3 regions of the Brenneria sp. L4-2C genome follow, and region 2 is predicted to be linked to each of the others. Evidence: predicted binding sites of a transcription regulator. Region 2 holds the regulator's gene; each other region holds the start of a gene.
What was found. The regulator Fur, encoded in region 2, represses iron uptake genes when iron is present. The targets are predictions, from matches to a motif close to ATAATAATGAGAACNACTATCAA.

Region 1: ABRZ26_RS10520 (TonB-dependent siderophore receptor) is a predicted target of Fur. The motif match lies at 1,922-1,944, and genes of this name have one in related genera.
Region 3: fepD (Fe(3+)-siderophore ABC transporter permease) is a predicted target of Fur. The motif match lies at 1,519-1,541, and genes of this name have one in related genera.

The regions. Positions count from the first base shown of each region.
Region 1 is NZ_JBEIAC010000005.1:213,170-223,953, forward strand. Features, by position in the region: gene ABRZ26_RS10510 (Dabb family protein) at 227-550, shown strand; gene ABRZ26_RS10515 (DMT family transporter) at 718-1,662, shown strand; gene ABRZ26_RS10520 (TonB-dependent siderophore receptor) at 1,988-4,177, shown strand; gene yghX (YghX family hydrolase) at 4,254-5,141, opposite strand; gene ABRZ26_RS10530 (Na/Pi cotransporter family protein) at 5,322-6,947, opposite strand; gene cbpA (curved DNA-binding protein) at 7,363-8,319, shown strand; gene ABRZ26_RS10540 (chaperone modulator CbpM) at 8,316-8,621, shown strand; gene pfkB (6-phosphofructokinase II) at 8,727-9,674, opposite strand; gene ABRZ26_RS10550 (EAL domain-containing protein) at 10,078-10,782, opposite strand.
Region 2 is NZ_JBEIAC010000003.1:3,905-14,688, reverse strand. Features, by position in the region: gene nagC (DNA-binding transcriptional regulator NagC) at 124-1,347, opposite strand; gene nagA (N-acetylglucosamine-6-phosphate deacetylase) at 1,368-2,525, opposite strand; gene nagB (glucosamine-6-phosphate deaminase) at 2,629-3,429, opposite strand; gene nagE (N-acetylglucosamine-specific PTS transporter subunit IIBC) at 3,749-5,236, shown strand; gene glnS (glutamine--tRNA ligase) at 5,408-7,066, shown strand; gene fur (ferric iron uptake transcriptional regulator) at 7,191-7,640, opposite strand; gene fldA (flavodoxin FldA) at 7,976-8,503, opposite strand; gene ABRZ26_RS06190 (methyl-accepting chemotaxis protein) at 8,950-10,620, shown strand; gene ybfE (LexA regulated protein) at 10,672-10,784, opposite strand, start outside.
Region 3 is NZ_JBEIAC010000008.1:55-10,838, forward strand. Features, by position in the region: partial or broken gene ABRZ26_RS13095 (Rpn family recombination-promoting nuclease/putative transposase) at 1-223, opposite strand, end outside; gene fepB (Fe2+-enterobactin ABC transporter substrate-binding protein) at 381-1,394, shown strand; gene fepD (Fe(3+)-siderophore ABC transporter permease) at 1,610-2,614, shown strand; gene fepG (iron-enterobactin ABC transporter permease) at 2,626-3,660, shown strand; gene ABRZ26_RS13115 (ABC transporter ATP-binding protein) at 3,685-4,512, shown strand; gene ABRZ26_RS13120 (alkene reductase) at 4,545-5,612, opposite strand; gene acnB (bifunctional aconitate hydratase 2/2-methylisocitrate dehydratase) at 5,963-8,560, opposite strand; gene ABRZ26_RS13130 (methyl-accepting chemotaxis protein) at 8,985-10,604, shown strand; gene ABRZ26_RS13135 (alpha/beta hydrolase) at 10,654-10,784, opposite strand, start outside.

The sequences.
Region 1 (10,784 bases), on a different contig from region 2:
CATCATGGCGCCGCTGACTTTATTCACCCGGCGCATCGCCCGCGGGCTGCGGATATGCCTGCAAACTGACGTCGTTATACAGGAATGCGATTTAGCGAGCGTGGTGCCACGGTACTAGAATGACGGTAATGGGGTTTCGCTACAGTGCAAGTTACGTATTTTTGTCCATTAAGCGATCCATGTTGTCTGGCTTGCTGAAAACGGAAAACAGTCATTGGAGTTTTAAATGATACGCCACATTTTGTTGATAGCTTTTACGGAGAAAGCATCCGCCACAGAAATAGAACAGGTGAAAATGGCCTTTTTACACATGACCGAGAACGTTGAGGGCGTACAGGCCGTGGAGTGGGGATGCAACGATAGCCCGGAAGGAAAGAATGCCGGCTTCACTCACTGTGTGATGATGACCTTTTGCGACGAACAGGCGCGTCAGCGCTATTTGCCGCATCCCCGGCACGATGAACTGAAAGCCATCTTCAGGCCGGTGTTGAACGATATTATCGTACTGGATTATCCGCTGCTGCCGGAAAATCACCGCACGCATGGATAACGGCCCGCACCATGGGGGAGCGCGGGGTCGAAAAGGAACTGTCCATTTTTTCAGATATGTTTTTTAATCGGCATAAATAGCGCGATCCGCGGCTAGCCATTGCGGTTATTGTCGCTCCTCTATTGAAACCAAACTGTGGGTTACTGATTCACCCGATCGGAGACATTATGGCGCGTTCCTCTGCTTCATCGTTTTCTTTGCTGGCCTGGTCCACACTGATTGTGCCGCCGCTGTTGTGGGCGGGCAATTTCGTTGTTGGGCGGGCGGTGCGCCATGATTTAACGCCGATGACGCTTTCTTTCTGGCGCTGGGTGATCGCGTTGATTTGTCTGTCGCCGTTTGCATACGTCACGTTGAGGCGAGACTGGCGACGCTACTGGGATTGCCGTTGGCAAGTGCTGGGCGTTTCCGTGGTTGGCGTGGCGGCATTCAATTCTTTGATCTATCTGGGATTGCGCACCACGACGGCCAATAATGCGTTGTTGCTTAACTCGCTGATCCCGCTGCTGATCGTCTTGCTGGGAGCCTGTCTCTATCATCAGCGGCTGAAGATGAACCAATACGTGGGGCTAATCCTGTCGTTTGCCGGTGTCTTGACGCTGGTTATGCATGGTAACTGGTCTCAATGGCAGGACATCCATTTTGTTCCCGGCGATGCCATCGTACTTGCGGCTATGGTTTGCTGGGCATTTTATACGCTGTGGCTGCGTCAGTTGCCGGGCGATCTCGATCGGATCGGCTTGATGGTCGTGCAGATAGTGCTGGCGCTGATTATGCTGTTGCCGTTCTATGTCGCTGAATATAGCTCCGGACTCCGGCCAACCTGGGGCGTCGTTTCATTTTCCGCATTGGTTTATGTCGGTATATTCCCTTCGGTCATCGCTTATCTGCTTTATATCCAGGCCATTAGCCGTTTTGGGCCGGCGCGGGCGGGGTTGACCATTCACCTGATCCCGGTTTTCGGCGTGATGTTGTCAGCCCTGTTTCTGGGGGAACGGTTGCATGCATACCATGCGGTCGGTATTGCGGCTATTGTCGCGGGCTTGATCTGCTCGAATATCAGGAGTAAACGGGAGCTAAATCCCCAGGCGACGCCTCAAGCCAAAAAGTAACCTTTCAACCTCAAAAAACCGCCCTTCAGCAATGCTGAACCTGATTTCAGGGATATCAGAACGCTATCCCTGATAAATGCTCCTCAAGCGGGCGTTTATGACGCACATCGCCGCTTTTACCAATCTCAAGATTCAACGATTTGTTTTTATTCTGTTTTTATAATCCTTTGTTGATGTTCAACCAGCGGTAATCCTGTTTTTATTCCCCTGAACTTTCACATTATGGAGAAAATGTGAGGATTTTTACCGCGTATATACAATGATAATCATTATTATTATCATAAACGTTTGCTTGCAAATACATACATAAATGGGGATGACATTAATGAATGCAACAAATTCTTACATCAAGCGACCATTGGCCGTACTGCTGGCGGGGGTTTTGGGCAGTCATGCCTACGCGGCGGAAACGAAAGAAGATGTCATGGTCGTTCAGGCAACGGCGGAGGAGGCGCTGAAACAGCAGCCTGGCGTCTCCATTATCACCAAAGAAGATCTCGAAAAGCAGCCGCCGGTCAACGACCTGTCGGATATTATCCGCAAAATGCCCGGCGTCAACCTGACCGGCAACAGCTCCACCGGCCAGCGCGGCAATAACCGCCAGATCGATATTCGCGGCATGGGACCGGAAAACACCCTGATTCTGATCGACGGCAAGCCGGTCACTTCACGCAACGCCGTGCGCTATGGCTGGCGCGGCGAACGCGACACCCGCGGCGATACCAACTGGGTGCCGGTGGAAATGGTTGAACGCATCGAAGTGCTGAGAGGACCGGCGGCGGCGCGCTACGGTTCCGGCGCGGCGGGCGGGGTGGTGAATATTATTACCAAACGACCCACCGACGACTGGCACGGCTCGCTTTCCCTCTACACTAATCAGCCGGAGGACAGCAAGGAAGGCGATACCCGGCGCGCCAATTTCAGCCTGAATGGCCCGTTGATCGACGACGTGCTGACCATGCGGCTGTATGGCAATATCAACCGCACCGACGCCGATGCCGCCGATATCAACAGTTCCGTTGCCAATACCACCGCCGCCGGGCGCGAAGGGGTACGCAACAAAGATATCAATACGCTGCTGTCATGGAAGATCAATCCCCAGCAGATTCTGGATTTCGAATATGGTTATAGCCGGCAGGGCAATATCTACGCCGGCGACGTGCAGAACAGCAACCATAGCAGCCTGCCAGTCAACCAAAGAGATATCGTGGAAGGCATGTACGGCCAGGAAACCAACCGCATGTACCGTCAGAGTTATGGCATCACCCATAACGGCATCTGGGATTGGGGCCAGACGCGCACCGGCTTCTATTATGAGAAAACCAACAACACGCGTCTGGGCGAAGGCTATGCCGGGCGTACGGAAGGGGCGCTCAACAGTACCGATTATAATACCAGCCGGCTGGACAGCTATCGGGGCAGCGTCGAAGCCAACGTGCCGTTTAATTGGCTGGCGGAGCAGACCGCCACCATCGGCGCCGAATGGAGCCGCGAGGAACTCGACGATCCGGCCGCAACCGGCTACGACGCCTCCAGTACCGACGGCGCCATCGGCGGCATATCGGGGAATCCGAACGGACGCAGCAGCAAAAACAGCGCCACGCTGAGCGCGCTCTACTTCGAGGACAATATCGAAGCCTTGCCGGGTACCAATATCATCCCCGGTCTGCGTCTCGACTATCACGACCAGTTCGGCGCCAACTGGAGCCCGAGCCTGAACTTCTCCCAGGATCTGGGCGACTACTTCAAGCTGAAAGCGGGGATCGCCCGGGTGTTCAAGGCGCCCAATCTGTATCAATCCAGCGAAGGCTACCTGCTCACCAGCAATGGCAACGGCTGTCCGATCGGCACGACCGTCTCTTGCTATCTGATTGGTAACGACGATCTGGATCCGGAAGTCAGCGTGAATAAGGAGATCGGGCTGGAGTTTACCCATGAAGGCTACGACGCCGGCATCACCTACTTCCGCAATGATTACAAGAACAAGATTGTCTCCAGTACGACATCGCTGGGGACGACCGGCTCCGGCCGCAATGTCTACCAATGGGAAAACGGCGGTAAGGCGATAGTGGAAGGGCTGGAGGCCAATCTGGTGGTGCCGGTGGTGGCGGACACGCTGAACTGGCGCACCAACGCCACCTATATGTTTAACTCCAAGGATAAGGACACCGGCAACCCGCTGTCGATTATTCCCAAATATACCGTCAACACCATGCTGGACTGGCGGGTAACGGAAGATCTGTCCGCCAACGTGGCCTGGACCCTGTACGGCCGCCAGAAACCGCGTCAGAACGCGGAAACCCGTCTGGAAAACAATAGCGGTCTGTCCGGCAAGGAGATCGGCGCTTACTCCGTGGTCGGGTTCGACGTGAACTATAACCTCACCAAAAACGTGCGTCTCAACGCAGGCGTCAGCAACGTGCTGGATAAGCGCGTCTACCGCGAAGCCGATGGCGCGGCGACCTACAACGAGCCGGGCCGCGCCTATCACGCCAGCGTGACTTACAACTTCTGATCCTGTCTCGTTAATCCCCCTGCCCGGCGTAATCCGGGCAGGGCGGATGACATCCGCGGGCAGGAAAAACGCTTCATCACGTCAGATAGCGGTTGAACCAGGCGAGGGTGCGATCCCAGGCCAGATCGGCGGCGGCTTTATCGTAGCGCGGGGTCGAATCGTTATGAAAGCCGTGATTCACGCCGGGATAGATATGGGCCTCATAGATTTTTCCCTCCGCTTTTAACGCTTCCTCATAGGCCGGCCAACCTTCGTTGATTCGGGTGTCCAACTCCGCGTAATGAAGCAGCAACGGCGCTTTGATTTTGGCGACATCTTGCGGATTGGCCTGACGCCCGTAGAAAGGAACGGCTGCCGCCAGCTCTGGAAAAGCGACTGCCGCCGCATTTGATACGCCGCCGCCGTAGCAGAAGCCGGTGATCCCCACTTTACCGGTGGCGTCCGGGTGGCGCTGCATGAAGTCGATGGCCGCAAAAAAATCATTCATCAGTTTGGTCGGATCAACCTGCTGTTGCAGTTCGCGTCCCTTATCGTCATTACCGGGATAGCCGCCTACCGAACTCAGGCCATCGGGCGCCAGCGCAATGAAACCGGCTTTCGCCACCCGACGGGCCACATCTTCGATATAGGGGTTCAACCCGCGATTCTCATGCACCACCACGACCGCCGGAACCTTGCCTTTTGTCGCCGCGGGACGCACAAGATAGCCTCGCACGTCGCCATGACCGGAAGGCGAGGGGTAATGGATATATTCGGGAATAATGGCGGGATCGGTGAAGTCGACCTGTTGCGCCAACGCGTAATTGGGACTCAGCAAACTGAGCAGCGTCATGCCGGTCATTCCGCCGATGGCGAATTTTGCCGCCATAGAGACAAATTCACGCTTGGTGATCTTGCCATGCGCATAGTAATCGTACAGCTCAAGCAATTCCGGCGAGAAATCTTTTGCAGTCATACGTGCCATCGTCGATCCTCTATACTTTAGTTAATGGAAAGTTAAGGATGAGTAACTCACAAGTAACGCTGCTGGAAAGATAGCACGGGTTGTTTAGCGGGGCCAGATCGGGGTCTTTCGAACCTTCTGTGCGACAAGATTTACCATGAATGACCCTCTAAACAGGGACGGGCGCGGGAAAGGCCGGCGTTATTCCTCTTCCCGCTCGTCATTGGGTCGCTCCAGTACGCTGTAGGCCACTGCGCAAAACAACGAGTTCATGCGTTTCATATCACCCAATAAACCTAAATGCAGCGAGCTGGTTTCGATGCTCTGGACATTTTGCTGATGCAGGCGATCGACATGTGAATGGGAAAAACGGCGGGTGGTCAGGTTAAAACGATGTTTGGCGCGGCGTAGCCGTTTGGCGCTGGTGACGTCACGCGATAAAAACACCGATAAACTCAGACGCAGGTTATTCAGCAACAGTTCATGCAGGGTTTCCAGTTCCTGGAGTCCTTCGGGCGAGAACGCCCGCCGGGGCGCCAGAGACTTATCCGCGACGTCGCCGCTGATGCGTTCAACAATATCGCCGGCCTGCTCAAGGTTCACCGCCATTTCTATGATTTCCGCCCAGCGGCGCGAGTCTTCTTCCGGCAAATCTTCTTTCGGCATTTGGGCTAAATAGAGTTTGATGGCGGTATAAAGCACGTCAACGTCATCATCCAGCTTACGTATTTCACGCGCCTCACGCGGGACGCCGTGTATCACTTTGTTAAATGCGTTCAGCATCTGCTCCAGGACATCGCCTATGCGCAGCGTTTCGCGCGAGGCGTTGGCCAGCGCCAGCGCCGGGGTATCCAGCGCGCTGGTATCCAGATGTTTGGGTTTCAGCCGCAGATCGTTTTCCGCTTCGTCGGCGATCAGCCGCTTGCAGAGTCCGGCCATCGCGCCGGCAAAGGGCACCATGATGAGGCAGCGGATCAGGTTATAGAAAACATGGAAGAAAATGACCAGTTCTTCATCGTTCATCGGCAGTTTATCCAGCCAGTCCGCCAACAGATGCACAAACGGCAACACCAGCACGCAGCCGATGAATTTAAACAACAGGCTGCCGAGTGCGACCCGTTTGCCGGCGGCATTCGACGCGCTGTTATTGAGCACCGCCAGCAAACCGCTGCCGAGATTGGCGCCGATCACCAGGCAGAGCGCGACCTGAAACGAGATCATGCCGGTAGCGGTCAGCGTCGCGGTCAGCAGCACCGCCGCCAGACTCGAATAGCTGATAATGGCGAACACCGCGCCAATCAATGCATCCAGCATGATATCGCCGGTCAGCGAAGAGAAAATAACCTTGACGCCGGAAGCCTGGGTAATCGGCGTCGCCGCTTCCACAATCAGATGCAGCGTCAGCAGGATTAATCCCAACCCGATACTGACGCGGCCAAGCTGCCCGGCGCGCGACTGCTTGCGGCCGAGGAAAAACACCACGCCGAAAAAGATAAACAGCGGAGAAAGCCAGGAGAGATCGAAGGTGAGCAGGCGCGCCATTAGCGCCGTACCGACGTCGGCGCCGAGTATGATCACCAGCGCCGGCGTCAGGCCCACCAAGTCCTGCGCCACAAACGAGGCGACCAGCAGGGTGGTGGCGTTACTGCTCTGCACCAGCGCGGTAACGCCGATGCCGGCGATAAAAGCCAGCGGTTTTTTTTCCACGCTACGGCTCAGCACACGGCGCAATTCGGCGCCATACACGCGCATAATACCGGTTCGAACAATGTGTGTACCCCACACCAGCAATGCGACGGCAGAAAGCAAATTAAACAGAGTCAACAAAGGTTCAAGGCTCCTTGAGCATCGCTGACCGGCCAGATGTTTGGTCAGCCGGATGCCGATTTATAAGGGTTCCAATTTCCACAGGGTCTACGCGTTTTATGGCGCGAGCATTGATCGTCAGACCATCATCTTACCTAACTGTAGGACAGGAATGCCACCCGCGACGTAATCCGGCGCAATAGCTTGAAAAAAGCGCAATATCAGGTACATCAGCATGCTGAAAATGGCCTTCCCGGCGAGCGAATTATTTCTCGCCATCCCCACCAAATGTTATTTCATCGTCTACCTTTTTAAGGGATGTAGCCGCTTTATCAAAGGTGTATGATCGATGAAACAGCCGAAAGATAATGAGTGACCTATCTAAAAAAACAGATGATTTCTATCGCATAACCTATTGAATTTAAGGTATTACCGCATGGAGTTTAAAGATTACTATGCTGCGTTGGAAGTAGACCCCTCCGCCGATCTGAAAACGATCAAAACGGCCTACCGCAGGCTGGCGCGTAAATATCACCCCGATGTCAGCTCCGAACAGAATGCAGAAAGCAAATTCAAGGAAGTCGCCGAAGCGTATGAGGTGTTAAAGGACAGCGAACGTCGCGCTGAATATGATGCGTTACGTCAGCATCGCAACGATCCCCGTTTTTCAGAAACCCCGCCGAACTACGGTCGCCAGGAGCAAACCTGGCATAGCGCGCAAGGCAACCCCGGCGATTTTTCCGATTTCTTTGAATCCATTTTCGGCCGTCATGCCGCCGGAGGACAACGCGCTTCCGCTCATACGTCCCACGGCGCCCGCGGTCAGGATTTCGAGATGGAGGTGCCGCTATTTTTAGAGGAAACCTTAACCGAGCAAACCCGACCTATTTCTTACCATTTGCCGGTTTATGATGAGCTGGGACGACAGACCAAAGAAATCAGCAAAACGCTGAATGTAAAAATTCCCGCGGGCGTCGGCGATGGCGAACGTATTCGGCTGAAAGGACAGGGGAGCGCTGGCTTCGGCGGCGGCCCGAACGGCGATTTATTCCTGATTATTCGTATCGCGCCGCATCCGCTGTTTGATATCGACGGTCATGACCTGCATATCGTGGTGCCGCTGGCGCCTTGGGAAGCGGCGTTAGGCGCGACGATTGAAGTGCCGACCCTGACCGGCAAGATTGCCTTGACGATCCCGCCCGGCAGCCAGAGCGGCAGGCGATTGCGGGTTAAGGGGAAAGGACTGGTCAGCAAGCAGAAAGGGGCGGGCGATCTGTATGCCGTCCTGAAAGTGGTGATGCCCCCGAAACCGGATGAAAAAGCCAGCGCGCTGTGGAAACAGCTCGCCGAGCAGGCGGCGTTTAATCCTCGGGATGGATGGGAGAAAATATGATGACTGAAGAAATGACATTTACCATGGTGGAGCTGTGTCAGTCAGTGAATATTTCTCAGGACGAACTTGTGGAAGTTGTGGAACTGGGCGTCATTGTTCCTCTGCAAGCAGAGGAACCGGGTTGGGTTTTTGATTATCACGCGCTGAGCTGTCTCCGGCGCGCCCGGCGGTTACGGGCCGAACTGGATTTAGACTGGTCCGGCATCGCGATGACGCTGACGCTGCTGGATAAGATTGATGAGCTCAAAAAAGAGAACAATCAGTTGCGCAGACGTCTGGGGCGTTTTTTGACGGCATCTTAACGTCTAAAAAAAGGGGGTTCCGTATTTCCCGTGATATTCCCCGACGGATTTCAAGCTGAGGCTCATCAGGCGTCAGCTTGAAAGCGCAAGACGATACAAATCCACTTACGCGCTTAATGCCTTGCTTTGACAGATATAGTCATACAGGCGCTGTGTATCTGCTTTCGAACACAGACGCGTACCCTGGTTCAGGGTGGCCGCCGTCCCCGCGGCGACGCCGTAGCGCACCATTTCACCCAGTCCGGCTCCCGCCGCCAGCTTTAACGTCATTGCGCCGACCATGCTATCCCCGGCGCCCACGGTGCTCATTTTTTTTACCGGCGGCGGAACGGCCTGAATACAATCCTGGCGATCGACGGCCAGCGCGCCCTGCGGCCCCAGCGAAACCACAACCCGCTCGGCCGACCCTTTGCGTATCAGTTCAGATGCGGCGTTATAGACATCGTCGGGGTTTTCCAACGGGCGTCCCACCAGCGACGACAGCTCATTGTGGTTCGGTTTCACCAGCGCCAGTCCCCCCAGTTTCAGACAACCTTCCAGCGCGGCGCCGGAGCTATCGACGATGCAGCGTAATTCACGGGCCTGAGCCTGTTCGACTAAGTCGGTTAATTGTTCAACATCGCATCCCGGCGGCAGGCTGCCGCTGATAACCAGCAGTGCGCCCGGCGGGATCTTCAGTATGCGCGCCACTAACTGATCAAACTCGTCATGACTCAATTTGGCGCCGGGCATGACAAAGCGGAACTGTTCGCCGCTGTTGTCCGCGTGGACATGCAGATTCTGTCGCGTCCAGTCCTGCGCGCGCAGCGTTTCGGTTGCCACGCCTTCCTGTTCCAGTAACTCCGCCAGATGTTCGCCGGTCGGGCCGCCGATAGGGAAGATGGCGCAGGCTTTGCCTTCCAGATGAACAATGGCGCGGGCGACATTAATCCCGCCGCCGCCGGGTTCAAATACCGGCGCGGTGCAGCGCAGTTTCCCTTCGGGGTAGATTTTAGGGGTAGTGGTGGCGCAATCGAGGGATGGGGCGAGGGTGAGCGTAAAAATCTGGGGCATCATATATCCTCCATTCAGATTTACCTATACCCGTCATACTGCAAGTTGCCGGCGCGTACCTTGATGACCCGGCTCATCCTTAAGCCTCGCAACTTGAATTATTTCGGATATAAGTTTTTATTCTTTCAGGCCGTGGTTCCGTTGGCCGGCGTCAGCCGTTTTTCCGTCCTGATGATTATCTGATTATGTAGGAAGAATGCGTAAATTTCCTGTCGCTTGTATAAAACCATTTGAAATATAGGATCTTTTATTATCAATAGAAATGATATACCTGTCATCCCGACGCTTGTCCTGCATGAGGATAGGCATAGGAAATGATATGGTTAGCATTTGATGTAAGGCGGTTTTACGCGAATAAAACCCGCTCAGATGCAACTAATTATCAGGAATATTATTGCTATGCCTATTCGGATAATGCGGGTAGATTTTCAAGTCGATATGTTGGATAAAGCCGTCCTTGCATGCCATCGATCCCGCAGCGTTTTAAATACGCATGCTCAGAGTAATCCTGTACGCCCTCAACGATAATGCCGTTGCAGAATTTCTTTATATTTCCGATCAATGATAAGAAGATATAGTCTTCTTTGCATTTCATCATCTCATAATAGAAATTCTTATCTAATTTAATATAGCTGAAAATAGATTGACTCACGGCATAGAGATTGGCGTCGCCTTTGCCCATGTCATCCAACCAGAGTGGATAGCGTTCATAAAGCTTTGCCAGAAGCGGGTTGCGTTTTCCGTCATTGAGATTGGGGAATATCTCATTTATTTTCAGATGGGTGAACGGCAGGCCATCAAGCAAATCACTAGCGTACTGATTCTGCAACAGAAATACGGCCATGACAAAATCGATGTCTATCGTTACCAGCACGTTGTTATCAATGAAGTATGACTGTTTTGCCGAAATACATTCCAGTTGATCTATCAGTAAGTTTTGTTTTTCTGATGGGCTCATCTGTTGGCTGTGTTTCGTCGAGCTTAGCCCTCTATTTTTATATCTTGCCAGTAGTTCTACGGCGAACATCTTTTGCTGGAAATTATAGACAGGCTTGGCAACGTAGTGCCTCCTATCATCTATATCTAGTATTGAATCTACCATTGGCATAG
Region 2 (10,784 bases):
AAGCCATGTGAATGATGTTTGAATAATTTACATGGCATTTTAATGAATAATCGATAAATATCATCCGCGGAATCGCCGGATTTTTAATGATTCCATAACCCGACCTTATGGAAAAAACGGCGTTTAGTGCGTTTCCAGCAAGTATTGCAGCAGCACGCCGTTTAACATAGCGCGCTTCACCAGCGCAAAGGCGCCGATCGCGGAAAGATGATTGAGGCCGGATACCTCAACGGGAAGATCATCCCTGAAGCCTTTCAGCACCTGGGCGTTAATGCTGCGTTGAATGGCGGGCAACAGGATTTTTGCGGATTCGGTAATTTCTCCGGCAATCACCACTTTTTGCGGGTTGAATAGGTTGATGGCGATCGAGACCGCTTTGCCCAGATGCAGCCCCGCGTGTTCGATGACTTCGCGAGCGAGCGCGTCGCCCCGGTTGGCCGCCTTGCAGATTGCGGTAATCGTGCAGTTATCCGCGGTCAGTTTGCCTGAGTGGCCTTGCTGCAATAGGTGTTGCACCCGATGTTCGATGGCGGCATTGGAGACAATGGTTTCCAGACAGCCAAAATTACCGCAGTGACATCGCTCCCCCAGCGGATCGATCTGGATATGGCCGATTTCGCCCACGTTCCCCTTGTTGCCGAGAAAAATCTGTCCGTTGACCACAATCCCGGCGCCGACGCCGCGATGGACTCGCACCAGGAGCGAATCCGGCGAGTCGACCGTTACGCCGAAGTAATGCTCCGCCAGCGCCAGACTACGAATATCATGACCCACAAAGCTGGTGACATGGAAATGGCGTTGAATATTTTCGACCAGCGGCCAGTCGTCGACGCTGATATGCGGCATATAGCGGATTATGCCCGCCGTCGGGTCGACCAGGCCGGGTACCGCCACGGAAATGGCAATCAACTCACGGATTCGATGCTGATAATCATTCAGAAAATAACCGATGGCTGCAAACAGGGCGGCTTCCACCGTTTCCTGCGTTTTTTCCGGCAGGTCGTAGTGCTCTTCCGCCAGCGATTTCCCCTGCAAATCATACAGCGCAATGGTGGCGTCATGGCGGCCTAGACGCACGGCGATGGTATGAAACGGGCGCGTTTCAGCAACAATGGAGATGGCGCGTCTGCCGCCGGTTGAGGCCTGCTGGTCCACCTCTTTGATTAATCCGCGTTCCAGCAGCTGACGAGTGATTTTTGTGACGCTGGCGGGGGCCAGTTGGCTCTGTTCCGCGATTTGTATGCGGGAGATGGGGCCTTGCTGGTCAATCAGGCGGTACACGATCGCGCTGTTTAACTGTTTAACCAGATCGACATTCCCTATCTGCGCTTGTCCGCCAATGGTCATGAAAAATTACTCTCATAAGGTCAATTCTTTGTCACCGCCAACGTATCGTTACCGTTAACCAAAGTTTTGAGAACGTGATAATTGCGATCAAAAACGGTCAGGTTCGCGACTTTACCGCTTTCAATACTTCCCAGATATTTGTCCAGACCGATAGCGCGGGCTGGGTAAAGCGTTGCCATCCTGAGCGCCTCATCCAGCGCGATCCCCGCATGTTCGACGCTGTTGCGTACCGCTTCTATCATCGTGAGCGCTGAACCGCTGAGCGTGCCGTTTTCATCCACGCACCGGCCATCGCGACAGTATATGGGTTTGCCGGCAAAAATGAACTGGTCAATGTCTGAACCTGCGGGCGCGGTGGCGTCGGTGACCAGAACCAGTTTCTCTCCTTTGATCCGCTTACTGTTACGGATGTTGGCCCAGTCCACGTGGAAGCCGTCGGCAATGATGCCGCAATAGATTTCGGGCGCGTCATAGACGGCGCCGACCAGACCGGGCTCGCGGCCGGCTACATAGGGCATGGCGTTAAACAGGTGGGTGGCGAAACGAATGCCGGCGGCGAAGCCCTTTTTGGCTTCGACCCAGGTGGCATTGGAGTGACCGGCGGAAACCACAATACCGGCTTCAGTCAACTGGCGGATTACCGCCGGGGAGACTTTTTCCGGCGCGAGGGTGATTTTACTGACGACATCCGCATTCTCACACAGGAAATTCACCAGTTCCTGCGTCGGCTGACGAATAAAGTCCGCATTATGCGTCCCTTTTTTGAGCGCGTTCAACCAGGGGCCTTCAAGGTGCAAACCCAGCGCCTGGTTTTTGTGTTGCGCCAGATAGGCGCGCATCACTTCCACGCCGTGTTTCATGAATTCATCGCTACAGGTGATAAGCGTCGGCAGAAAGCTGGTGCAGCCGGATTTCTGGTTGGCTTGCTGCATGATTTCCAGCGTCTGAACGGAGATGGATTCCAGCGAGTCGTTAAACTGCACGCCGCCGCAGCCGTTTAACTGTAGATCGATAAATCCGGGCGCGAGCAATGCACCATTGAGGTCGTATTTTTCCAGCCCGTCGGGAAGTTCGCTAACGGGACAAACGGTATCAATCAAACCCTCGGCAATAATAACGGCATGGTTATCAAGTACCTGGTGGCCAGTATAAATTCGGCCATTTGTTAAGGCGTACATTATCAATTCCTCGCTATACCCTTGCTCTTTGTTTGGATGTGTCGGCTTGCGCTGTCGCCAGACACGTCGCGGCCTCGCTCTACCGGCGTGCGGCGCCTTTAGGCTAAAGGTTTTTCATGTTTTCCGTTTCTAACTCACGGAAATATTTCACCGTTTTGACTTTGAGTTCCATGGTCGACGCTTCGTCGCACACCATCACGGCTTTAGCGTGAAGTTGCAGGCAACTGATGGTCCACATATGGTTCACATTTCCTTCTACCGCCGCCTGTAATGCCAGCGCCTTGTTGCGTCCGCTGACCAGGATCATCACCTCTTCGGCATCCAGCAGCGTGCCGACGCCGACGGTCAGCGCGTATTTCGGCACCAGATCGACGTCGCCGTTAAAGAAACGCGAGTTGGCGATGCGCGTCTCTTCCGTCAGGGTTTTGATCCGGGTACGGGAAGTCAGAGAAGAGGCCGGCTCATTGAACGCGATATGCCCGTCGTTGCCGACTCCCCCCATGAACAGGTGAATTTTGCCGTAAGACTTGATCTTCTCTTCGTAGCGGCGGCATTCGGCGGGAATGTCCTCGGCGTTCCCGTTCAACAGGTTAATGTTTTCCCTGGGAATATCAACGTGGTCGAAAAAATTGTGATGCATGAAACTGTGGTAGCTTTCCGGGTGGTCTTCGGGCAGGCCGACATACTCGTCCATATTGAACGTGACGACGTGTTTAAAGCTCACTTGTCCGGCTTTATGCATTTCCACCAGCGCTTTATAGGCTTCCAGCGGCGAACTGCCGGTGGGAAGACCCAGCACAAAAGGGCGGCTGGCGCTGGGATTGAACGCGTTGATTCTCTGGGTGATATAACGGGCCGCCCATTTGCCAACTTCAACCGGGGTGGTCAGGGGGATGAGTCTCATCAGTGCTCTCCTGGTTTGCGCCATTAATGGCGGCATAATATTCGGCTGAATTGCGTCACCGACGGTTTTTCAGCGTTTGAGGTTAACCTGGCGATCAGTGTAGCCTGTTTTTTTTTATCTTGAAATAAGTTGGCTATTTATTTAAGTATAACCTTTTTGTATGTGATTTTTTAGTGAGTTTAATCACATAATGTCTTTGGTTAATTTGCGTGGCGAAATATTTTGCATACACTTCGCGCTGAGATTACGTGTTGTCGTTTATCTGGCAGTGAGCAGGTCTAACGGGCGGTTTTCGCCCACCGAGAGAAAGAGAGGAAACGTGAGTATTCTTGGCTATTTACAAAAAGTTGGTCGGGCGTTGATGGTGCCTGTCGCGACGTTGCCCGCTGCCGCGATCCTGATGGGCGTCGGCTACTGGATTGACCCGGTCGGCTGGGGGAGTGGAAATGCGTTGGCGGCGTTGTGTATTAAGTCCGGTGCCGCCATTATCGGCAATATGGATGTCCTGTTTGCGATCGGCATCGCCTATGGTTTGTCGAAAGATAAGGATGGCGCGGCCGCGCTGGCGGGCTTTGTCGGTTACCTGGTTCTGACGACGCTGTGTTCGCCGGATGCGATTGCCATGATCAAGAAAATCCCGGTCGAGCAGGTGCCTGCCGCATTCGGCTACATCAAAAATCAGTTCGTGGGTATCCTGGTGGGGATCATCTCCGCCGAGTTGTATAACCGTTTCAGTCAGGTCGAACTGCCGAAAGCGCTGTCGTTCTTCAGCGGGCGTCGTTTGGTACCCATTATCACCTCGTTTCTGATGATTCTGGTGGCATTCATCCTGATGTATGTCTGGCCGGTTATTTATAGCTCGCTGGTCTCTTTCGGCGAATATATTCAACAGTTAGGTTCGGTCGGCGCCGGCGTTTACGCGTTTTTTAACCGCATGTTGCTGCCGGTGGGCCTGCATCATGCGCTCAACTCGGTGTTCTGGTTTGATGTGGCGGGCATTAACGACATTCCCAACTTCCTTGCCGGGCAGCAGGCGATCGACGCCGGTAAAGCCGTGGTCGGCGTGACCGGCCGCTATCAGGCCGGGTTCTTCCCCATCATGATGTTCGGCTTGCCGGGCGCGGCATTGGCGATTTATCACTGCGCTCGTCCCGAGAATAAAGGCAAGATCGGCGGGATTATGCTGGCCGCCTCGTTCGCTGCGTTTTTCACCGGCATTACCGAGCCGCTGGAATTCTCCTTCATGTTTGTGGCGCCGGTGTTATTTTTCCTGCATGCGGTGATGACCGGTATTTCGGCATTTATCGCGGCCAGCCTGCATTGGATTGCCGGTTTCGGTTTCAGCGCCGGACTGGTGGATATGGTGCTGTCATCCCGTAACCCGCTGGCAACGCAGTGGTATATGCTGATACCAATGGGCTTGGTATTTTTCGTTATTTATTATGTGGTGTTCCGCTTTACCATTACGCGCTTCAATTTAATGACGCCGGGGCGTGAAGCGTCGGTGAGCGGCAGCGAAGCCGACGGCTACGATGTGAGCGTCGCGGCGTCTGCATCCGGCAAGACGCAGACGCTGGGCCGCGGTTATTTACAGGCTATCGGCGGTAAAGAGAATCTGGTCGGCATTGATTCCTGCATCACCCGACTGCGTTTGAGCGTGGTGGATTCCGCTTTGGTGGATGACGGATTGGCCAAGCGACTCGGCGCCGCCGGCGTGATTCGTCTGAATAAACAGAGCGTGCAGATCGTGGTCGGCACGCAGGCTGAGTCGATTGCGTCCGCATTGAAGAACGCCAGCGAAGAATAATGCCGATACGCGCTTTTCACCGTTTCTGAATAACGCGGTATAAAGTAAATTTGCGGGATGAGGTCGCTATCTCATCCCGTTTTTGTTTTTTATGAAACTAACGGTTGTTTCCCGGCTTAGCTTGTTGGATCATTGGCGGTTATATGTCGTTTTAGCATTGAGGAATCAAGAATGAGTGAGGCTGAAGCCCGCCCAACCAACTTTATCCGTCAGATTATTGATGAAGACCTGGCATCCGGTAAGCATGACCATATTCAGACGCGTTTTCCGCCGGAGCCCAATGGCTATCTGCATATCGGGCATGCGAAGTCTATCTGCCTGAATTTCGGGATTGCCCAGGATTACCAGGGCAAATGCAACCTGCGTTTTGACGATACCAACCCGGTAAAAGAAGATATTGAATTCGTTGAGTCGATCAAACGCGATGTTAACTGGCTGGGGTTCTCATGGAGCGGCGACGTTCGCTATTCCTCCGATTATTTCGATCAACTGCATCAATATGCGGTTGAACTGATCAGCAAAGGACTGGCGTATGTCGATGAACTGACGCCGGAACAGATCCGCGAATATCGCGGTACGCTGACATCGCCCGGTAAAAATAGCCCGTACCGCGATCGCAGCGTGGAGGAAAACCTGGCGCTGTTCGAAAAAATGCGCAGCGGCGGCTTTGCCGAAGGAACCGCGTGTCTGCGCGCTAAAATCGATATGGCATCGTCGTTTATCGTGATGCGCGATCCGGTTCTGTACCGCATCAAGTTTGCCGAACACCATCAGACGGGCAACAAGTGGTGCATCTACCCGATGTATGATTTCACCCACTGCATTTCCGATGCGCTGGAAGGCGTCACCCACTCGCTATGTACGTTGGAGTTCCAGGATAACCGTCGTTTATATGACTGGGTGCTGGATAACATCTCGATACCTTGCCATCCGCGTCAGTATGAGTTTTCTCGTCTTAACCTTGAATTCGCCATCATGTCCAAGCGCAAGCTGAACCTGCTGGTGACGGAAAAGATTGTTGAAGGATGGGACGATCCGCGTATGCCGACCATTTCCGGTTTGCGTCGCCGTGGCTACAGCGCCGCGTCTATTCGTGAATTCTGTTACCGCATCGGGGTCACCAAGCAGGATAACAACGTCGAAATGGCGGCGCTGGAAGCCTGCGTGCGCGACGACCTGAATGAAAACGCGCCGCGCGCCATGGCGGTGCTCGATCCGGTAAAAGTGGTGATTGAAAACCTGCCGGAAGGCCATGAAGAGTGGGTTACCATGCCGAACCATCCGAATAAACCGGAAATGGGTACCCGGCAGGTGGCGTTTAGCCGCGAGGTGTACATCGATCGCGCGGATTTCCGCGAGTCGGCCAATAAGCAATACAAGCGTTTGGTGTTAGGCAAAGAAGTTCGTCTGCGTAATGCCTACGTGATTAAAGCGGAACATATCGATACGGACGAGCAGGGCAATATTACGACCATCTACTGTAGCTACGATCCGGATACCTTAAGTAAAGATCCGGCTGACGGGCGCAAGGTAAAAGGCGTGATCCACTGGGTGTCCGTAGCGCATGGCTTACCGGCGGAATTCCGTCTGTACGATCGTTTGTTCAGCGTGGCCAATCCCGGCGCGGCGGAGGATTTTCTGTCAACCATCAATCCGGAATCGCTGAAAGTGACTCACGGCTTTGTCGAGGCGGGCATGGCGCAGGCTGAAGCGGAAAAAGCGTACCAGTTTGAACGCGAGGGGTATTTCTGCGCCGATCGGGTTTACTCCAGTCCAGAGCATCTGGTGTTTAACCGCACCGTCGGCTTGCGCGATACCTGGGTGGGATAATCCGGGGTTTTGCCTGGAATGGAATAAAAATAAAACCGCCTCGGCGGTTTTATTTTATAACGGGCGGGATAGCCCGTTACCGACGGGCCGTCGCATGCGACGTTAAATTTTTTGTGCGGTCGATTTATCTTTTTGCATCGTGCAGGGTGTCGTCTTCACGGCAATCCCCTTCACTGCAATGGCCATACAGATACAAACTGTGGTTGGTCAGCTTGATGCTGTGTCTTTCCGCGATTTCGCGTTGGCGTGCTTCAATATATTCATCACGGAACTCAATGACTTTGCCACAATCCAGGCAAATCAGATGGTCATGATGATGCTGCTGCGTCAGTTCGAAAACCGATTTACCGCCTTCAAAATTATGGCGGGTTACAATACCAGCATCATCAAACTGATTCAGTACGCGATAGACGGTCGCCAAACCAATCTCTTCACCCATATCAATCAGTTTTTTATATAAATCTTCCGCACTGACGTGATGGCACTCTGGATCCTGCAACACTTCCAGAATTTTCAGCCTTGGAAGAGTGACTTTCAGGCCGGCCTTCTTTAATGCGGTGTTATTGTCAGTCATGCGGATTTAGTCCTGTTGCTTACTTAATCAATGGAGGCTATTTAGCCTATGACATCGGTCGGCTCAAAAAATGTAATAGCGTCCCAATTATAGAACCGTGCATTCAAAATGAAAACAATGGAATGTTAACAAAATTATTCCCACACATTCTACAGATGTATCATGCAATCTATTGTTGGTTAATGAGAGACGCCAGCTGAATGCACAAGACCGATGCGGGTATTGTACATACTTATGGAGGGAAGTTAAAAAAATGTATCAATCTTTATGAAAGGCCTTTCCTATCGATCGTTCCGGCTCTGACGGGGGAGGGAGGTCAGAGCCGGAGGTCCGTCTTAGTCAACCAGCTCTTTCAGGTTCAACTCTTCGCTGATCTGTTTCACCCACGCGGTGACGCGCTCGCTGGTCAGTTCAGGCTGACGATCTTCGTCGATAGCCAAACCGATGAAGTGGTTATCATCCGCCAGCCCTTTGGACGCTTCAAAGTAATAGCCTTCCGTCGGCCAATGGCCAACGATGGTTGCGCCGCGAGGTTCAATAATATCGCGGATGGTGCCCATCGCGTCGCAGAAGTACTCCGCGTAGTCTTCCTGGTCGCCGCAGCCAAACAGGGCAACCAGTTTGCCGGTAAAGTCGATTTCTTCCAGCGTAGGGAAAAAGTCATCCCAGTCGCATTGCGCTTCCCCGTAGTACCAGGTAGGGATACCCAACAGTAAAATATCAAAAGCTTCAAGATCTTCTTTACTGCTTTTGGCGATGTCATGAACTTCGGCAACGTCGGTTCCCAGCTGCTGTTGGATGGTCTTGGCAATGTTCTCGGTATTGCCAGTATCACTGCCAAAGAAAATTCCTATGAGTGCCATGGATTGAATAACCTCTTGATTCTTAATGATATGGTGCAGTGTCTTACCCATTTATCGGCTAATAATAACAGACACGCCCTGCATGAGAAACTCGTATCGGTAAGGATAAGTAAATCACCGTTCTGATTTCTCAGATAAGTTTGTCCACGGTCTGATTGATGTTGTTATTTTTAGCGGCGCGGCGAATGGATCAAAAAAATTTATGTTTAGCAAAAGTTATGAGGTTGTTCAAAGAATAGAAAATAAGCCGCGCTAAGTACACCGGTATCGCTAAACATTGCCCGTATCTTGTCGATTAACAAGCGTGATCGAATCGGTTTCAACGTGACTGAAGCGTCGCGCCAGGTTGCGATGATAATGGCCTATTAATATGCATTTCCGCTGTTTTACCGTCGATTAATAGCAAAAAACTTCTTTTCACGCGTGCGTTAAGTCTGGAGTAAGCTATGAAATTTTTAAAAAACATCGCCATCAGAACGGCCATGTTGTGGGTGCTCGGCGTATTCTGTGTGCTGTGGGGCGGCGTATCAATCTATACCCTATTTTCTTTCAAGGAGATGACCGCGACGTCCAAACTCAGCAGTCTGCTGGTAGATAACTTAAATATAATTAATCAAGGCAACGATCAGTACTTTCGTATGGTGACGCGTCTGGCTCGTTCCGTTGACGCTCGCCAGAATGGCGATAACGACGCGGCGGATAAAGAACAGACATCGGCGCTCAATGCCCTGAATACCTTGAAATCCGGCCTGACCGCCTTTAACGCTCTCGATCACGCCGGACTGGACGACAAGCTGGTTCAGGCGGTCAGCCGGGACTGGGGTAATTTAATCACTCAGGGGGTTGAACCCTTGTATCAAAAAGCGGCGGCCAATGCGTTGGATGACTATCACGTACAGGCGAAAAATGTCGTTCCTCCATTGAGCCGCCAGTTTGGGGCGTCGCTGACCGCGTTCAGTAAAGCCGGTTCGGAGAAGTTCGTCGCGGCCGGCGTCCGTTTTGAGCAGATTACGACGATTGGTCAAAATATTTTGCTGACGGGGCTGATCATCGGGCTGGTGATGCTGTTTCTGACCGATCGCTATCTGGTGAAGTTTCTGGTGCGGCCGTTAAACGATTTGCGCGATCACTTCAGCGTGATCGCCTCCGGCCAGTTAGGCAAGCCGATTGCGGATTTCGGCCGCAACTGCGTCGGCAGATTATTTCCTCTCTTACGGGAAATGCAAACCAGTCTGGCGAACACGGTCAGCACCATCAGAAACAGCACGGATTCTATTTATCAGGGCGCTTCAGAAATCGCGGCGGGAAATAACGATCTGTCGTCACGCACCGAACAGCAGGCTTCCGCACTGGAAGAAACCGCCGCCAGCATGGAGCAGTTGACCGCAACCGTGAAGCAGAACGCTGAAAACGCCAATCATGCCAGCCAATTGGCCTTGCAGGCTTCGACAACGGCGAAAAAAGGCGGCGGTATCGTCGATAACGTGGTGAAAACCATGTCGGAAATTTCCGGCAGTTCGCGGAAAATTGCGGAAATCACCACTGTTATTAACGGCATCGCTTTTCAGACCAACATTTTGGCGCTGAACGCCGCCGTGGAGGCCGCCCGCGCGGGTGAGCAAGGGCGCGGTTTCGCGGTGGTCGCGGGTGAGGTGAGAAGTTTGGCGCAGCGCAGCGCGCAAGCAGCCAAAGAGATCGACGGGCTGATTTCCGAATCTGTCCGATGTGTGGATACCGGTTCTCGTCTGGTCGAAGACGCCGGCAGCACCATGCACGAAATTGTACGCGCGGTGACCAACGTTACCGACATCATGGGCGAGATTGCTTCCGCATCGGAAGAGCAAAGTAAAGGGATTGCCCAGGTCGGCCAGGCGGTGGCCGAAATGGACAGCGTGACCCAACAGAATGCGGCGCTGGTCGAGCAGGCATCGGCGGCGGCGCTGTCGCTGGAAGAACAGGCCGCGTTGCTGAATCAGACGGTTTCATTATTCCAGTTGTCCGAGCAGCTTTCGCCGCGGGCGGCAACCACGGCTCCGACGAAAGTTGCGCCGAAAGTCGCGGCCGCGACGACGCAGAAGGCGTTGCCGCCGGGCAATGATAATTGGGAAAAATTCTGATTAACGCGTCAGCGTCAGGGATGACGCCCGCTGCGGGCGTCGCGATTTGTTTCAGCTTTTCTTGCCGGACAACTGCGCCAGCAACATTTCTTCAATGAGCTCGCTACGGCTGATATTCCGCTGTGCGGCCAGGTCGTTTAGTATTTCGACGGCCTCGCTGTTAA
Region 3 (10,784 bases), on a different contig from region 2:
CCACAGCAATATCGCTGAGAAAAAGTTTGAATACCTTATCATGTGATTGCATGTCGTCCCTGGCGAATGGCGTCCCTAAAAACGCCACGATAGCGCCTGCCGCTCGCGGGTAAAGGTAATACGCCCCACCCTGCAAACACGCTCGCAAGAAAAAATTGCCGGGAGCAATTTTTAACGTCGCTTGCGACGGCCCGAAGGGTGGCGGGCAGGGATAGCCCGTCATAAAAAAATTTCCGGGAGAAATTTTTAACGTCGCTTGCGACGGCCCGAAGGGCTCATTTCCCCGGCATGCCGTCACGTATTGTTGTATATGAGAAGCATTACCGCTAACCTCCTCTACCACATCCGTTATTCGCAGTCCGTAAAGGAGTCATACGGCTATGCAAAAAGGTCGGCAGCATATTTATAACCTATTCGCGCTGGTATTCGGTTTGTTGGTCAGCATGCTTATCAGCGGCTGCGACACGCAGGACGCCTCGCCGCCGGCATCCGCCGGCCAGCCTCATGACGGCTGGCCCCGAACCGTACAGACCCTCAAAGGCCCGCTGACGCTGCAACAGCCGCCACAGCGGATTGTCTCCACCAGCGTAACCATCAGCGGAACGCTACTCGCCATCAATGCGCCGCTGATTGGCTCTGGCGCCACCAGCCCGCGCAGCGCGGTGGCGGATAGTCAGGGATTCTTTTCGCAGTGGAGTCAGCAGGCCAAAGAACGCGGCGTAAAACCGCTTTACGTCACGGAGCCGAACGCCGAAGCCATCGCCGCCACGGCGCCCGACCTGATCGTCATTGCCGCCACCGGAGGGGATTCGGCGCTCAAGCTGTACGAGCAATTGTCCGCGATCGCCCCGACGCTGGTCATCGATTACGGCGATAAAAGCTGGCAACAGTTGGCGCAGCAGCTTGGCGAGGTAACCGGTCATGAGGCCGATGCGCAACGTATCGTTAGCCAGTTCGAACAGCGGGTGCTCGCCGTCAAACAGGCCATTCAACTGCCGCCGCAGCCGGTTTCCGCGCTGGTGTACTATGAGGACGGCCGCGGCGTGAATCTCTGGACCGGCGCATCGGCGCAAGGACAGTTGCTGAAAGAATTGGGATTTCAGCTCGCCGCGCTGCCGAAGGGGATCAAAGCGGAAACCTCGCAGGGCAAGCGTCAGGATATTATCCAAATCTCCGGCGAGAACATGGCCGATAGCCTTAACGGCAAATCGTTGCTGCTGTTTTCCGCGGACGAGAGAACGGTTTATAAAGTGATAGGCAATCCTTTCCTTAGCCACCTGGAACCGGTGGTGAAAAATCACGTGTGGGCTCTGGGATTGGATACCTTCCGGCTGGATTATTACAGCGCCAATAACATGCTGGATAGCATTGAGCGTTATTTCCCCAAGTCTTAGCCGCCGATTCCCGCTGCCGGACCATCGCAGCGCGCCGGGGATTATGCCCGTGGCCGAACCCCGGCGCAGCCAAACACCGGGTTTAGGTCAATGTATTTGCTGAATGACGCGTGCTAGCATAGTTATAATGATAATAATAATTATTATATTTATTCTTTAATGAAGGGAGCGCTCATTGCGTGATGTCATATCCCCATCCTGAAGCCGTCAAGAATATGTCGAGTCCTTCCAATCCCCCTGGCATAAGACGCTTATCCGGCATCATCCTGTGTCTGACGCTTATCGCCGTCAGCGCCGTCGCCAGCCTGATGCTCGGCGCCAAACCCATTTCGCCGGAAGTAGTCTGGATGAGCCTGACCGGACAGATCGACAATGCGGACAGCACCATTATTCTTCACGCCCGGCTGCCGCGTACGCTGGCGGGTATTATCGTCGGTATGGCGCTAGGCGGCGCGGGCGCGGTAATTCAGGCGCTGACGCGCAATCCGCTTGCCGATCCCGGCATCCTCGGCGTCAACGCCGGCGCCAGCTTCGCCATCGTGATCGGCATTACCTGGTTCGGCATTCATGGCATGGCCGCCTGGCTCGGATTCGCCTGGCTGGGCGTACTGGCGGCCAGCCTGATGGTCTGGATCATCGGCACGCTCAGCGGCGGCCGTATCAATCCCGTTCGCTTAACGCTGGCCGGCGTGGCGTTAAGCGCCGTCCTGACGGGCCTCACCTCATCAATCTCACTGCTGAATCCCGATGCGTTCGACCAGATGAGAATCTGGGAAGCCGGCACGCTGGATATTCGCTCCCTGCGCCATATCGCCCTGGTCACGCCGACCATTTTGCTGGGTTGCGGACTGGCGCTGGCGGCATCCCGCTCGCTGAATGCGCTCAGCATGGGGGAAGATGTCGCGACCGCGCTAGGCACCCGCGTGGCGCTGATACGTGTGGTCGCGGTGCTGGCGATCATGCTGATGTGCGGTTCCGCCACCGCGCTGGTCGGACCGATTGGTTTTGTCGGGCTGATGATCCCGCATATCGCCCGCTGGTGGGCGGGACCAGATCAGCGCTGGATTCTGATCTATTCCCTGCTATTTGCGCCGGTGCTGCTGCTGTGCGCCGATATCACCGGCCGTTTACTGGTTCCCGGCGAATTGCGGGTGTCGATTGTCACCGCCTTCATCGGCGCGCCCGTGCTGATCTGGCTGGTTCGTCGGCGCAAAGTGTAAGGAAACGCAATATGAACACCAGAACCCAGCGCCTCCGTGGCCCGTCGGGAAATCGCTATGGCCGCCTGCCGCTGCGCGTGCTGACCATCAACAGTATACTGCTGCTGTTAAGCCTGCTGCTGCTTACCCTGGCGGTTAGCCTCGGCACCTTGTCCTTGTCGCCGTTCGACGTCTGGCGGGCTTTCACCGATCATGGCGAGCCCGGCGTCGCCACCGTCGTCACGCAGTGGCGCGCGCCCCGGGCGATTGTCGCGCTGTTGCTTGGCGCCGCGCTGGGCGTCAGCGGCGCGATTTTCCAGTCGATTATCCGTAACCCGCTAGGCAGCCCGGATATCATCGGGTTTAATTCCGGCGCCTATACCGGCGCGCTGCTGGTGATCATTCTGCTGCACGGCAGCGACTACCAGATCGCCAGCGGCGCGATGCTGGGCGGCATCGCCACCGCGGCATTGGTCTATCTGCTGGCCTGGCGCGGCGGTATCGTCGGCTTTCGCTTAATTATCGTCGGCATCGCCATCAGCGCGATTCTGGTTGCATTCAATACCTGGCTTATCATTACCGGCGCGTTGGAAAGCGTGATGACGGCGGCGCTATGGGGAACCGGATCGCTCAATGGCATGACCTGGACGAAAATCCGGCCCGCCCTGTTTATCATTCCCCTGGCCATCGTCGCCGCGCTGCTAATGGGAAAACGGCTGCAACTGCTGGAGATGGGCGACGACAGCGCCAGGTCGCTTGGCGTTAACGCCGAGGCCAGCCGTCTGTGGCTGATGCTGTTCGGCATCAGTCTGACCGCCGTGGCCACCGCCACCGCCGGACCGATATCCTTTATCGCGCTTGCCGCGCCGCAGATAGCCCGGCGCATGACCCGCGCCAGCGGAACGCCGTTGTTCTCCGCCGCGATGGTCGGCGCCATCTTGCTGCTGGCGGCGGATATTACCGCCCAGAACGCCTTTGCCGATATTCAGCTTCCGGTGGGCGCGGTGACGGTCAGCATCGGCGGAATTTATCTGATTTGGCTGCTGATCCGTGAAGCTCGTCGTTAACCATCCTGAAGGGTAATCATATTGATGACGCATCTCTTGCATGCTAACAACCTGACGCTCGCGTACGATAAAAAAATCATCGCGCAAGCATTGAGCGTCGCAATCCCGGATAATCAATTCAGCGTGATTATCGGCCCTAACGCCTGCGGCAAATCCACCCTGCTGCGGGCGCTGTGCCGACTGCTGAAACCGCTGTCGGGCGAGGTGCTGCTGGACGGTAAAAATATCCGCCAACTTCCCACCAAAGCGCTGGCCCGGCAAATCGGCCTGCTGCCGCAGCAGGCCATCGTGCCGGATAACATCACGGTGGCGGACCTGGTGGCGCGCGGACGTTATCCTCATCAAAGCCTGCTGCGACAGTGGAATACCGCGGATCAGGAGGCGGTGGAACAGGCGATGCGCGCCACCAACGTGCATGCTCTGGCCGAACGCAGCGTGGATGAGTTATCCGGCGGGCAGCGCCAGCGGGTCTGGATAGCCATGGTGCTGGCGCAGCAAACGCCGCTGTTGTTGCTGGACGAACCCACCACCTGGCTGGATATGGCGCACCAGATTGACCTGCTCGACCTGTTTCGCGATCTGCACCAACAGCATGGCCGCACGCTGGTGGCGGTGCTGCACGATCTGAATCAGGCCTGCCGTTACGCCGATCATCTGATCGTCATGCGCGACGGCAAGATTATGGCGCATGGGAAACCCGCCGAGATTATCAGCGCCGAACTGATCAAACAGGTGTTCGGCATGTCGTGCATCATCGTTGACGACCCGGTGTCCCATACGCCGCTGATTGTACCCTGCGGGCGCTACCATCCGGTGCCGGATAACATCGGCGACCTGAAGCCGACCGCCTAGGCGATCGCTCAGAAAAAACGGCGGGACGACGCTTAGCCTTCGGTCTGCTCCAGCGTCGGGTAGTCGGTGTATCCGGTAGCGTCGGCGCTGTAGATGGTCGCGCTATTCAGCGCATTCAACGGCGCATCACGACGAAAACGCGCCGCCAGATCCGGATTGGCGATATACAGCCGACCGAAAGACACCGCATCCGCTTCACCGTTGGCGATCAGTTGCTCGGCAGACTCCCGCGTCAGACCGTCATTGGCAATCAGCGCGCCGGCAAACCGTTCGCGAATCAGCGGCAAAATGCGGTTAGGCGTCTCCAGCGTCTCACGGACGAAGATAAACGCCAAATGCCGCTCATTCAATTGTTCGGCCACATAGCCGAATAGCGCATGCGGATTGGAATCCTGCACGGAATGGGTGTCGGACATCGTGTTCAGATGCACGCCCACCCGATCCGCCGGCCAGACCTCCAGTATCGCATCCACCGTCTCCAGCAGGAAACGGGCGCGATTGGCGACGGAGCCGCCATATTGGTCCGTTCGTTTATTGGAGCCGTCATGCAGGAATTGATCGAACAGATAGCCGTTGGCGGCATGGATTTCCACGCCGTCAAAGCCGGCGCGTTCGGCATTTACCGCCGCCTGACGGAAATCCGCCACCAGTCCGGCGATTTCCGCCGTTTCCAGCGCGCGCGGCACCACATACGGTTTATACGGACGGATGGTGGCGACATGGCCTTCCGGCGCAATGGCGCTGGGCGCGACCGGCAATTCGCCATCCAGATAAAGCGGATCGGAAATACGCCCGACGTGCCATAGCTGAATCACCGTTTTTCCGCCGGCCTGATGCACCGCGTCATTAATCTTTTTCCAGCTTGCGATCTGCGCTTCCGACCAGATGCCCGGCGTATTGGGATACCCCACCGCTTGCGGCGTGATGGCGGTGGCTTCGGTCAAAATCAGACCGGCGCTGGCCCGCTGAACGTAGTATTCCAGCGACAGCGCGCCGGGAATGCGTTGTTCAAAAGCGTGCATACGGGTGAGCGGCGCCATAACAAGACGATTGGATAACGGAATGGCGCCGATCTTGATCGGATCAAATAAACTTGGCATAGCATTTTCCTTACGGCTTAACCCAGATGAGTTATCAGAGACCTTATCGATAATATGAGACCACCACGAGCCATATATTGAGCAAATACGCCGGGGAAGGCACGCCATTGCGTGCGGGATCGTCATACCATTAGGCACTAATCCAGTAACGGAAAGTTATATGCGGCTACGGGGGAAGGTAAAAGAGGCCTGCTGACGGCCTCTGAGATTGCTGATTGAAGTTTGGCGCAAGGGTGTGATGACCCCCTCCCGGCCTCCCCCTTGTCAGGGGGAGGGGCATTCTCCCTCCCCTGCGAAGGGGAGGGCCGGGGTGGGGTCAGGGTCATCAGGCAAAGACCAACTATCGCGATTTACACCGCGGTCTGGAAAATCACCCCGTCCGCTTTCTCGGTATACTGATCCAGACGGTCAAAATTCAGATAGCGGTAGGTATCCAGCGCGGTTTTATCCACCTGCTCCATGTAGGTCTGGTATTCATCCGGCGTCGGCAGACGTCCCAGCAGCGAAGCCACCGCCGCCAGCTCCGCGGAAGCCAGATAAACATTGGCGCCGGTTCCCAAACGGTTCGGGAAGTTGCGCGTCGAGGTGGAAACTACCGTCGCGCCGTCGGCCACGCGCGCCTGGTTGCCCATACACAGCGAGCAGCCAGGGATCTCGATGCGCGCCCCGCTCTTGCCGAATACGCTGTAGTACCCCTCTTCCGTCAGCTGCGCGGCATCCATTTTGGTCGGCGGCGCTACCCACAGGCGGGTCGGCAACTGGCCCTTATGGCTGTCCAGCAGTTTACCGGCGGCGCGGAAGTGACCGATATTGGTCATACAGGAACCGATAAACACTTCATCGATCTTCTCGCCGGCCACCTCGGACAGCAGACGCGCATCGTCCGGATCGTTCGGCGCGCAGAGGATCGGCTCTTTGATTTCCGCCAGATCGATATCGATCACCGCGGCGTATTCCGCATCCTCGTCCGCTTCCAGCAATTGCGGATCGGCCAGCCATTTTTCCATCCCCTGGATGCGTCGCTCCAGCGTACGACGATCGCCATACCCTTCGGAAATCATCCACTTCAACAGCACGATGTTGGAGTTCAGATACTCGATGATCGGCGCTTTATCCAGCTTGATGGTACAACCGGCGGCGGAACGCTCCGCCGAGGCGTCGGTCAGTTCGAACGCCTGCTCCACCTTCAGATCCGGCAACCCTTCGATCTCCAGGATACGTCCGGAGAAAATGTTCTTTTTGCCTTTCTTCTCGACGGTCAGCAGCCCTTGCTTAATCGCATACAGCGGGATCGCGTGTACCAGATCGCGCAGGGTGATGCCCGGTTGCATCTTGCCTTTAAAGCGCACCAGCACGGATTCCGGCATATCCAGCGGCATCACGCCGGTGGCGGCGGCAAACGCCACCAGCCCGGAGCCGGCCGGGAAGGAGACGCCGATCGGGAAGCGGGTATGGGAGTCGCCGCCGGTGCCGACGGTATCCGGCAGCAGCATGCGGTTAAGCCAGGAGTGGATCACCCCATCTCCCGGACGCAGCGATACCCCGCCGCGGTTCATAATGAAGTCGGGCAGCGTATGGTGCGTCGTCACATCCACCGGCTTCGGATAAGCGGCGGTGTGGCAGAACGACTGCATCACCAGATCGGCCGAGAAACCCAGGCAGGCCAGATCTTTCAGCTCATCACGGGTCATCGGCCCGGTAGTATCCTGAGAACCGACGGAGGTCATTTTCGGCTCGCAATACTCGTTCGGACGAATACCGTCGACGCCGCAGGCGCGACCCACCATTTTCTGCGCCAGCGAGAAGCCTTTGTTGCTGTCGGCCACCGCTTTCGCCACACGGAATACGTCGCTGTTCGGCAATCCCAGGGATTCACGCGCTTTTGACGTCAGCCCGCGGCCGATAATCAGCGGAATACGGCCGCCGGCGCGCACTTCATCCAGCAGCACGTCGGTTTTCAGTTCGAAGGTCGCCAGCACCTCGCCGGTATCATGGCGGCGGACTTCACCCTGATAGGGATAGATATCAATCACATCGCCCATGTTCAGATCGCCGACATCCACCTCAATCGGCAATGCGCCGGCATCTTCCATGGTGTTGAAGAAGATCGGCGCGATTTTGCCGCCCAGCACCACCCCGCCGGCGCGTTTATTCGGCACATGGGGAATGTCGTCGCCCATGAACCACAACACGGAGTTGGTGGCGGATTTACGGGAAGAACCGGTGCCGACCACGTCGCCGACATAGGCCAGCGGGAAGCCTTTCTTATTCAGCGCTTCAATCTGTTTGATCGGGCCGACCACGCCAGGCTGATCGGGTTCGATGCCTTCGCGGGCGTTTTTCAGCATCGCCAGCGCGTGCAGCGGAATATCCGGGCGCGACCAGGCATCCGGCGCCGGCGACAGGTCATCGGTGTTGGTTTCGCCGGTCACCTTGAAGACGGTAACGGTAATTTTTTCCGCCAGGGCGGGACGGGAAAGGAACCACTCGGCGTCGGCCCAGGACTGAATCACCTGCTTCGCATAGGCGTTGCCGGCTTTGGCCTTTTCTTCCACGTCATAGAAGTTGTCAAACATCAGCAGCGTGTGCGACAGCGCTTTCGCGGCAATCGGCGCCAGCGCGTCGCTGTCCAGCGCATCAATCAGGGGATGAATATTATAACCGCCCTGCATGGTGCCGAGCAGTTCAACGGCTTTTTCAGGATCGATCAACGGGGAAGAGGCTTCGCCTTTGGCAATGGCGGCCAGAAAGCCGGCTTTAACGTATGCCGCTTCATCAACGCCGGGGGGAACACGATTAATCAGCAGATCCAGTAAAACGTCCTCTTCGCCGGCCGGCGGATGTTTTAATGACTCAACCAGCGCCGCCATCTGTACGGCGTCCAACGGCTTGGGAACAATTCCCTGTGCAGCCCGCTCGGCCACGTGCTTACGATATTCTTCTAGCACGACTTTCTCCTCGCTCTCATTGTCTTCATTATGCCCGGTGCTCTTGTCCCAGATTCTAATGTTCATGCCGGTATTCCGGCACGGGATGTAAGGTAAGAGAGCGCCCGGTTCAGCCTTGTCAGCATATCAGAATTTGAATTGAATGTTAATTAATTAACACAATCGCAACATTACATTAATTTTAGCCGCCGGATATCACGCGGATCCGATAACGACCAACGTCCGAAGATTAACATGTTAGCGGTAAAATCGACCATAAATTATGGCGCTATCAAGCCGCGGCTGAAGCCGTCCCGCGCGGCGGCAATGAGCGGTATGCAGGGAATAACGACCTGAACGCCATAATAAATCAATATGCAAACTATTCGCCCGCTTGCCGATAGTTTCCTAATGGGCAGGTTGATATCAACGCTTGGGAGTGCATATGTCCTTTTTACGGAATGTTACGATCAGAAAGGTTTTGTTGGTTATTCTCAGTCTTTTTCTACTGCTGTGGGGCGGCGTATCGTGGTTTACGCTGTCATCGCTTAATCAGGCTACCCATTACCTGACGCTCGGCAATACGCAGGTGGCGTCCTTAAATACCCTGACGAACGGCACCGATCAGGCGCTGCGCTCGGTGATCCGCATTAACCGGGCGATGACGCTGATGCAAAGCGGCAAACTGGATGATATCGACGCCACCGTGACATCGGCCGATACCGCGCTGAAAAGCAGTCAGGAGAATCTCGAAAAATTCAAAGGTCAGGCTCATACCAACATCGATCGGCTCATCGTCGATGAGGTCGTCTCCTCATGGGGCAAACTGATCGATCAGGGTCTACAGCCGATGATGACCGCCCTGCTGGAGAAAAGATTCGCCGAATACCGACGGTTGTTCCGCGACGATTTTCAAGCATTGAACGAAGCGTTTATCGCCGCGGCGGGCAACTATCAGACTATCGCCTCGGATAACGCCACCGTACAACACGTCTATACGCTGGTCGACTGGTGTAAAAAGATCCTGATTGCGGCGATGATCGCGGGCGTCGTCATTCTGCTGCTGACCGATCGCTACCTGACGGGCTTTATCGTCAAGCCTCTGGTGCGCATCCGGGATCATTTCCGCACGTTGGCTGAGGGAAAATTGGATCATGCGCTGGAAGACTTCGGCCGTAATGATGCCGGACAGTTAATCCCCTATCTGCGCGACATGCAGGAGAGCCTGAAAATCACGGTGACCACCATTCGCAACAGCGCGGATTCCATTTATCAGGGCGCGGCGGAGATCAGCGCAGGCAACAACGACCTCTCTTCTCGCACCGAACAGCAGGCCGCCGCGTTGCAGGAAACCGCCGCCAGCATGGAACAATTGGGTACCACGGTAAAACATAATACCGACAATGTGCATCAGGCTACCGGGCTGGCGGAGAAAGCTACCTCGGTGGCGAAGCAGAGCTGGGAAATGGGGCGCGAACTCGGCGAGATCATGGGCAGCATCGCCACCAGCTCGCGTAAAATCAACGAAATCACCGGTATGATCAACAGCATCGCCTTCCAGACCAATATTCTGGCGCTGAACGCCGCCGTCGAAGCCGCGCGCGCCGGCGAGCAGGGGCGCGGATTCGCCGTGGTGGCCGGCGAAGTGCGTAATCTGGCGCAGAAAAGCGCTCAGGCGGCGAAAGAAATTGAAGGGCTGATTGCGGAATCCGTCGAGCGCGTGGATGCGGGCGCCAAACAGGTGGCGCGCACCGGCAACGTGATGGATGACGTGATTACCTCCATCAAACAGGTGAACGATCTGATGGCGGAGATCGCCGCCGCCTCGGACGAACAGAGCCAGGGCATCAGTCAGGTCAGTCAGGCGGTGACGGAAATGGACGGCGTGACGCAACAGAACGCCTCGCTGGTGGAACAATCGGCCGCCGCGGCCGCCTCGCTGGAAGAACAGGCGCGCCAGTTAATGCAGGCCGTCGCCATTTTCCAACTGGAGCAGCAGCAAACGCACGGCGAGGTAAAATCAAACGCGCAGGCGGTGCCGCAACTGGCGGCGACGGTATCCTGAGCGCAGGGCGTCATGCTCGGGCGATAATCGCCGGTCTTGCGGCCGGGCATTATTCGCCCGCGGGCAAATCCTGTTGAAAATGGGTACGCAGCGCATGCTGTAACGCGAACAAGGGCGCGGATTGATGCGACTGTTGCGGATAGATATCCAGCGTTACGCGTAAATTGGGCGAACGTTTTT